DNA from 2 places in the Streptomyces sp. NPDC079167 genome. Region 2 is predicted to be linked to the other one. Evidence: riboswitches for the same ligand, from Rfam matches in the RefSeq annotation. Region 2 holds a riboswitch; the other holds the start of a gene.

Region 1 (3,939 bases), on a different contig from region 2:
CGGCAAGCCGGTGGTGGTGGGCGGCCTGGGGACGCGTGGCGTGGTCGCCACCGCGTCGTACGAGGCCAGGCGTCTCGGCGTGCATTCGGCGATGCCGATGGCACAGGCGAGGCGCCTCGCGCCCAACGCCGCCTATCTGGTCCCGCGCTTCGCGCTCTACCGGACGGTGAGCGACCAGGTGATGGAGCTGCTCGGGCGGCTGTCCCCGCTCGTCGAACCGCTCAGCCTGGACGAGGCCTTCGTCGACCTGGAGGCTGGCGGGGTCGCCGACGACTCGGAGTCCGCGCGGGCGATCGGCGGGCAGTTGCGCACCGTCATCGGAGCCGTCACCGGACTCAGCGGCTCCGTCGGCCTGGCAGGCTCCAAGATGCTGGCCAAGATCGCCTCCGAGGAGGCGAAACCGGACGGGCTGCTGCTGATCGAGCCCGGCACCGAGCGTGAGCTCCTGGCACCCATGTCCGTGCGCGTCCTCCCGGGCGTGGGCCCCGCCACAGGTGACCATCTCCGGCGCGCCGGAATGACCCTCGTCAGTCACCTGGCGGAGGCGGGCGAGGCGGAGCTCGTGCGGCTGCTGGGCAAGGCGCACGGCGTCGCGCTCCACCGCATGGCGCAGGGGTACGACGACCGCCCCGTCGTCGCGGAGAGGGACGCCAAGTCCGTGTCGGTCGAGGACACCTTCGACGTCGACCTCCACGACCGGGTGCGCGTGAGGACGGAGGTCGAGCGGCTCGCGGACCGGTGCGTGCAGCGGCTGCGGGGCGCCGGCCGTTCCGGGCGCACCGTCGTCCTCAAGGTGCGCCGCTACGACTTCTCGACGCTCACGAGGTCCGAGACGCTGCGTGGCCCCACGGACGACCCGACGGTGGTCAGGGAGGCCGCTGCGCGGCTTCTGGAGGCCGTGGACACGACCGGCGGCGTCCGGCTGCTCGGCGTCGGTGTCACGGGGCTGGCGGACTTCACGCAGGAGGACCTGTTCGCGCAGGCCGCCGACGCGGAGCACGCCGCCGGGAAGTCCGCCGCGGCCGCGGCGGATGCCGCGGCGCACGAGGGGCGGCGCGGGGCGGAGGAGGAGCCCGGCGGGGAGACCGCGGCGAGCGAGGAACAACTGGCCGCGCGGCGCTGGCCGGCCGGGCACGACGTACGGCACGAGGTCCACGGGCACGGCTGGGTGCAGGGCAGCGGCGTCGGCCGGGTCACCGTGCGCTTCGAGGAACCGTGGACGCCACCCGGCCGGGTGCGGACGTTCCGGATCGACGATCCGCAGCTGCAGCCGGCCGATCCGCTCCGTCTGGTCCGGGACCCGGTGGACTACTCCTCGTGGCCCGCGAGCCTGCCGAAGTCCCTGTCCGGAGCCGGGTCGGCTGAGGGGGAGGAGTCCAGCCCGTAATGGCGGTAGAGCTGCAACTCCTGCTCGGGAGAGAGATGGCGGCCCACGCCGAAGTCGGGCGCGTCCTTGATCAGGGCCCGCTCGAAGGGGACCACCAGTGCGCCGTCGACGAATTCGCTCGGTTCCAGCGGGACGAACGCGTCCCTGGTGAAGAGACCGGTGCGGACGGCGGCCCACTCGGGGACCCCGGTGGCGTCGTCGAGATAGACCTCGTCCACCGTTCCGATCTTTGCACCTTGTCGGTCGAAGGCCTTGCGGCCGATCAGGCTGCGCGGATCGATGTCGGTCTGCACGGTGCCTCCCACTGGTCACGACTGCATCAGGTGGTCGCGGCTGCTCCACAGGCACTACGAAATGCCAGATCCCGGAGGTCGGCCACTCGAGACGGCCCGCCCCGGCCCCGCTGGTAGGCTGGAGCACGGCTGCTGACCCTGTGCGGGAGAGTCCTCCGGAGCGATTCGGAGGCGCCGAAGGAGCAACTCCTCCCCGGAATCTCTCAGGCCCCCGTACCGCACGGACGAGGTCACTCTGGAAAGCAGGGCGGGATCCGTACGGCACGTGCCGCGACGGGGACCACCCTCACCGACGGTGAAAGCCGGTATGCCCCGGGGCGTGCCGGTGAAGCTCTCAGGTCGAGATGACAGATGGGGAGGCCGTTCGGGCAGCCACGCCGTGGCGCCCCTCGCAGGTCGTGACAGACCAGGAGGCCTCCATCATGACCCCCCGTCGCACTCCGCTCTCCCAGCTGGAGCAGGGCATTCCGTTCGAGCAGCGCCACATCGGGCCCGATGCCGAGGCCCAGGCGAAGATGCTGGCCCAGGTCGGCTACGGCTCCCTCGACGAGCTCACCGCCGCGGCGGTGCCCGACGTGATCCGGAGTGCCGAGGCACTGAACCTTCCCGAGGCCCGTACGGAGGCCGAGGTCCTGGCAGAGCTGCGCAGCCTCGCCGACCGTAACCAGGTGCTCGCACCGATGATCGGGCTCGGTTACTACGGCACGTTCACCCCGCCGGTGATCCTGCGCAACGTCATGGAGAACCCCGCCTGGTACACGGCCTACACGCCGTACCAGCCGGAGATCTCCCAGGGGCGGCTCGAAGCCCTCCTGAACTTCCAGACGATGGTCGCCGACCTCACGGGGCTGCCGACCTCGGGCGCCTCGCTCCTCGACGAGGGCACCGCGGCGGCCGAGGCCATGGCTCTGGCCCGGCGGGTCGGCAAGGTGAAGGGCGGCGTCTTCCTGGTCGACTCCGACACCCTGCCGCAGACCGTCGCCGTGATCGAGACCCGCGCAGAGCCGACCGGTGTCGAGGTGGTCGTCGCCGACCTCGGCGAGGGCATCCCCGCCGAGATCGCCGAGCGGGGCGTCTTCGGCGTGCTGCTCCAGTACCCGGGCGCCTCCGGCGCCGTGCGCGACATCAAGCCCGTCATCGACCAGGCGCACGAGCTGGGCGCGATCGTGTCCGTCGCAGCCGACCTGCTGGCCCTGACCCTGCTCACCTCGCCCGGCGAGCTGGGTGCGGACATCGCCGTGGGGACCACCCAGCGCTTCGGTGTCCCGATGGGCTTCGGCGGACCGCACGCCGGCTTCATGGCCGTGCGCGAGAAGTTCGCCCGCAGCCTCCCCGGACGCCTCGTCGGGGTCTCCGTCGACGCGGACGGCAACAAGGCCTACCGGCTGGCGCTGCAGACGCGCGAGCAGCACATCCGCCGTGAGAAGGCCACCAGCAACATCTGCACCGCCCAGGTGCTGCTCGCCGTCATGGCCGGAATGTACGCCGTCTACCACGGGCCCGAGGGGCTGCGGACGATCGCCCGGCGCACCCACCGGTTCGCCGCCATCCTGGCCGAGGGGCTGCGCGCCGCCGGAACCGAGGTCGTGCACGACGCGTACTTCGACACCCTCACCGTCCGCGTTCCGGGGGGAGCGGCCGGTGTGGTCGCCGACGCGCGTGAGCGCGGAGTGAACCTGCGGCTCGTCGACGCCGACCACGTCTCCGTCGCCTGTGACGAGACCACGACCCGCACCCAGGTCGCCGCGGTCTGGGCGGCCTTCGGGGCCGGGGGCGACATCGAGGCGCTGGATGCCGGAACGGCCGACGCGCTGCCCGAGGGGCTGCTGCGCGGCGACGACGTCCTCACCCACCCGGTCTTCCACCAGTACCGCTCCGAGACGGCGATGCTGCGCTACCTGCGCAAGCTCGCCGACCGCGACTACGCGCTGGACCGCGGCATGATCCCGCTCGGCTCCTGCACGATGAAGCTCAACGCGACCGCCGAGATGGAGTCGATCACCTGGCCCGAATTCGGCGCGCTGCACCCCTTCGCGCCGGCCGAGCAGGCGCAGGGCTTCCTCACCCTCATCCGGGAGCTGGAGGAGCGTCTCGCCGAGGTCACCGGGTACGACGCCGTCTCCATCCAGCCCAACGCCGGCTCGCAGGGTGAATTCGCCGGCCTGCTGGCCGTGCGCGCCTACCACCGGGCCAACGGGGACCACGGACGCACGGTCTGCCTGATCCCGTCCTCCGCGCACGGCACCAACGCCGCCAGCG
Region 2 (3,939 bases):
AGCGGGGCGCTCTGCCCGGCGGCGTCCCACACGGCGGACTCGACGCCGACGAAGAGGACGGGACTCTCGCCCTCGATGCTGGCCAGCGCCCGGCGCGCGGTCTTCACCTCGGCGGTCCCCTGGAATTCGGCGGACACCGCGGCGAGGAAGTCGACGGGGTCCTCCTTCCAGTCCGGCTCGTACAGCCGAACCCGGCCGCCGCTCGCGGGGCCGTCCAGCGGGGTGCGCCCGGCCCGGCAGAGCTCGGCGACGGCGCCGGGCGGCAGGGGCACGCCGACGGCGCCGCCGGGGTTGACCGCTATACCGAGCTGCGGCGGCAGTCCGCGGGCGAACTCGCGTGCGGGCGCGACGGTGAAGGAGAGATGGGTGCCGACGCACTGGAGGAACTGCGCCTCGGAGCTGAACACGGGGACGTACGCGCCGCCGTCGATGTCGACCGTCGGCAGATCGAGGTCGGTGCTGTCGCGCCCTCCGCCGTTCGGGAGGGGGACCCAGATCTGGCTGCGGCCGAGCACCTCGACCAGCCTTCCGCCCGCGCCGGGCACGCCGAGCGAGGCACTGAGCACCTCCTCTAGCTCGTTGGCCGGCCATCCCTGCGGCGGGTGCGACGGGGCCTGGGCCTGAGCCGGAATGTCCACGGTGTCTGTGTCCCTTTCTCGCCATGCGGTGCGGCTGAAACTCTAGACCGGGTCGCGGCAGGAGGGCAGAGCCCGCAGAGGCGGCACCTCCGTCCACCGCACCGTCCAGATCCCGGACAGTGCGCGGAGCGCCTGCGAACTGTGCGTATGCGAACGGTGACGCCCCCGGGTCCTCTACTCCTGCGGGAGCCGCGCCTCCGGGAACGAGATCCGGTCGATGTCCGCGGCGGCCTCACGGTCGAGCAGGACCGCCGAGGCACACCCCGGCGGCAGCAGTCCGGTCTCCGTGTCGCGCAGCAGCCGGCCCACCGCCCGCCGGTGCCGGGCGAAGGCGTATCCGGAGACCCCGCGCCCACGCTCCCGCTGCCCCTGCCTGGCCACCCGGGGGGTGACGTCGAGCAGGACGAGATGGAGGCCGCTGCCCCGGCGCCTGGCCTCACGCGCCAGCCAGTTCCGCACCCACGCCTGCGTGCCGCAGTCGTGGACGACGACGGGTCCGCCCGACCGCAGCGCCCGCCACAGCCCGGTGTAGTGCGCGGCACGCACCAGGGGGCGGTAGAGGGCGTACGGGAGTAAGGCGGGCAGGGCCGCCGCCCAGCGGTCCCTGGTGTCCTGGGAGTCGACCGCGTACTCCTTCACCGCCCGCCGGATCAGCGTCGACTTCCCGCTGCCGGGCAGCCCCGAGACCACGACCACGTCACCCGCCGTGAAGTCCAGGCCGCGCGGCCCCCGGCCGCCCCCGCCCCGCAGATCACGCACCACCGGAGCGGGCCCGCCCGTCAGCTCCCGGGCGGGCACGCCCGGCTGCTGGGGCATCGCACCGCGTGCCGCCCCCGCGGTTGTCGCGTAGCGCTGCAACGTCATCGCCTTCCCCCTGCCGAGTCACCCACTGACCTGCCCAAGAAGTGTAAAGAAAAGGTAATGCGGCACAACCGCTTCCGCCCGTACGTGTCGGGTCCGGCACCCGTCCGGGCCTGGACGCCCCACTCTCCCGCAATGCGTGCGATGATGACCCCGCCAACTGCATACCGGCCGTTTGAATCCGCGCGGGAGAGTCCCGGTCACCGTGTGCGCCGGGCGCCGAAGGAGCAAGTTCCTCCCTTGAATCTCTCAGGCCCCGTACCGCGTGGATGAGGCAGATCTGAAAAGCGGGCCGCTCTGCGGCTCCACCCAAGGTGCAAGCCGACGCTGACGGGGCCGACCCCGTCGGGACCCTTTCAGGGGCTTTCGGCGAACCTCTCAGGTTCCGATGACAGATGGGGAGGGAACCACCCCCTGTCGTCATGCCCTGGAGCCATGTCCATGAGCACTGCCCCGAGCGCCGCCCCCCGTCTCACCGCCCTCGATGCCCTGCACCGTTCCCTGGGCGCGACCATGACCGACTTCGCCGGCTGGGACATGCCGCTGCGGTACGCCAGTGAGCGCGACGAGCACAACGCCGTACGCGAGCGGGCCGGCCTGTTCGACCTGTCACACATGGGCGAGATCACCGTCACCGGTCCGCAGGCGGCGGCCTTCCTGAGCTACGCGCTGGTCGGCAACATCGCCACCGTGGGCGTGGGCCGGGCCCGCTACACGATGATCGTCGCCGAGGACGGCGGGATCCTGGACGACCTGATCGTCTACCGCCTGGGCGAGACCGAGTACATGGTCGTCGCCAACGCGGGCAACGCCCAGCTCGTCCTGGACACCCTCACCGCGCGCGCCGGTGACTTCGACACCGAGGTGCGGGACGACCGCGACGCGTACGCGCTGCTCGCCGTCCAGGGCCCCGACTCCCCCGCCGTACTGAAGTCGGTCACGGACGCCGACCTGGACGGACTGAAGTACTACGCGGGACTGCCCGGAACGGTCGCCGGCGTCCCCGCGCTCATCGCCCGTACGGGTTACACCGGTGAGGACGGCTTCGAGCTCTTCGTGGCCCCCGCCCATGCCGAGCAGCTCTGGAGGGCGCTGACCGAGGCGGGCGCGCCGTACGGTCTGATCCCCTGCGGGCTCTCCTGCCGCGACACGCTCCGCCTGGAGGCGGGCATGCCGCTGTACGGGCACGAGCTGACCACCGCGCTGACGCCCTTCGACGCGGGCCTGGGCAGGGTCGTGAAGTTCGAGAAGGAGGGCGACTTCGTCGGCCGCGAGGCGCTGACCGCCGCGGCGGCCCGTGCGGAGTCGGCCCCGCCCCGCAAGCTCGTCGGCCTGGTCGCCGAGGGCCGCCGGGTACCGCGCGCGGGTTACCCCGTCGTGGCCGGCGGGCAGGTCGTGGGCGAGGTCACCTCCGGTGCGCCGTCGCCCACCCTGGGCAAGCCGATCGCCATGGCCTACGTGGACGCGGCGCACGCAGCACCCGGCACCGAGGGTGTCGGGGTCGACATCCGGGGCAAGCACGAGCCGTACGAGGTCGTGGCCCTGCCGTTCTACAAGCGCCGTAAGTGACGCGGTGCGGCGCGCCTGTCACACGGCGCGCCGCGCACGTGACGCAGTCGTGTCTCACACCGTAAGACCACCGTTCATCAGCACTCCCCCGCGTACAGGAGAATTCAGGTCATGAGCAACCCCCAGCAGCTGCGGTACAGCAAGGAGCACGAGTGGCTGTCGGCCCTCGAGGACGGCGTGGCCACGGTCGGCATCACCGAGTTCGCGGCCAACGCGCTCGGTGACGTCGTCTACGCCCAGCTCCCGGAGGTCGGCGACACGGTGACCGCGGGCGAGACCTGCGGTGAGCTGGAGTCGACCAAGTCGGTCAGCGACCTGTACTCGCCGGTGACCGGCGAGGTGACCGCGGCCAACCAGGACGTCGTGGACGACCCGTCGCTGGTGAACTCCGCTCCCTTCGAGGGCGGCTGGCTGTTCAAGGTGCGCGTCGCGGAGGAGCCGGAAGACCTTCTCTCCGCCGACGAGTACACCGCGTTCTCCGGCAACTGAGACCTTAGGGACCCACTGATGTCGCTTCTCAACTCCTCCCTCCACGAGCTGGACCCGGACGTCGCCGCCGCCGTCGACGCCGAGCTCCACCGTCAGCAGTCCACCCTCGAGATGATCGCCTCGGAGAACTTCGCTCCGGTCGCGGTCATGGAGGCGCAGGGCTCCGTCCTCACCAACAAGTACGCCGAGGGCTACCCCGGCCGCCGCTACTACGGTGGCTGCGAGCACGTCGACGTGGTCGAGCAGATCGCGATCGACCGCATCAAGGCGCTCTTCGGCGCCGAGGCCGCCAACGTCCAGCCGCACTCCGGCGCGCAGGCCAACGCCGCCGCGATGTTCGCGCTGCTGAAGCCGGGCGACACGATCATGGGTCTCAACCTGG

The links. Region 2 has a riboswitch for glycine ahead of gcvT (glycine cleavage system aminomethyltransferase GcvT). Riboswitches for the same ligand answer to the same signal wherever they lie in the genome.
Region 1: another riboswitch for glycine. It lies ahead of gcvP (aminomethyl-transferring glycine dehydrogenase); the one in region 2 lies ahead of gcvT (glycine cleavage system aminomethyltransferase GcvT).

Annotation. Positions count from the first base shown of each region.
Region 1 is NZ_JBFBLO010000009.1:8,839-12,777, forward strand. Features, by position in the region: gene AB0P41_RS19790 (DNA polymerase IV) at 1-1,387, shown strand, start outside; gene AB0P41_RS19795 (PRC-barrel domain-containing protein) at 1,309-1,680, opposite strand; glycine riboswitch at 1,814-1,909, shown strand; gene gcvP (aminomethyl-transferring glycine dehydrogenase) at 2,103-3,939, shown strand, end outside.
Region 2 is NZ_JBFBLO010000007.1:110,283-114,221, forward strand. Features, by position in the region: gene AB0P41_RS16765 (enhanced serine sensitivity protein SseB) at 1-638, opposite strand, end outside; gene AB0P41_RS16770 (AAA family ATPase) at 813-1,502, opposite strand; glycine riboswitch at 1,676-1,773, shown strand; gene gcvT (glycine cleavage system aminomethyltransferase GcvT) at 1,941-3,068, shown strand; gene gcvH (glycine cleavage system protein GcvH) at 3,180-3,557, shown strand; gene glyA (serine hydroxymethyltransferase) at 3,576-3,939, shown strand, end outside.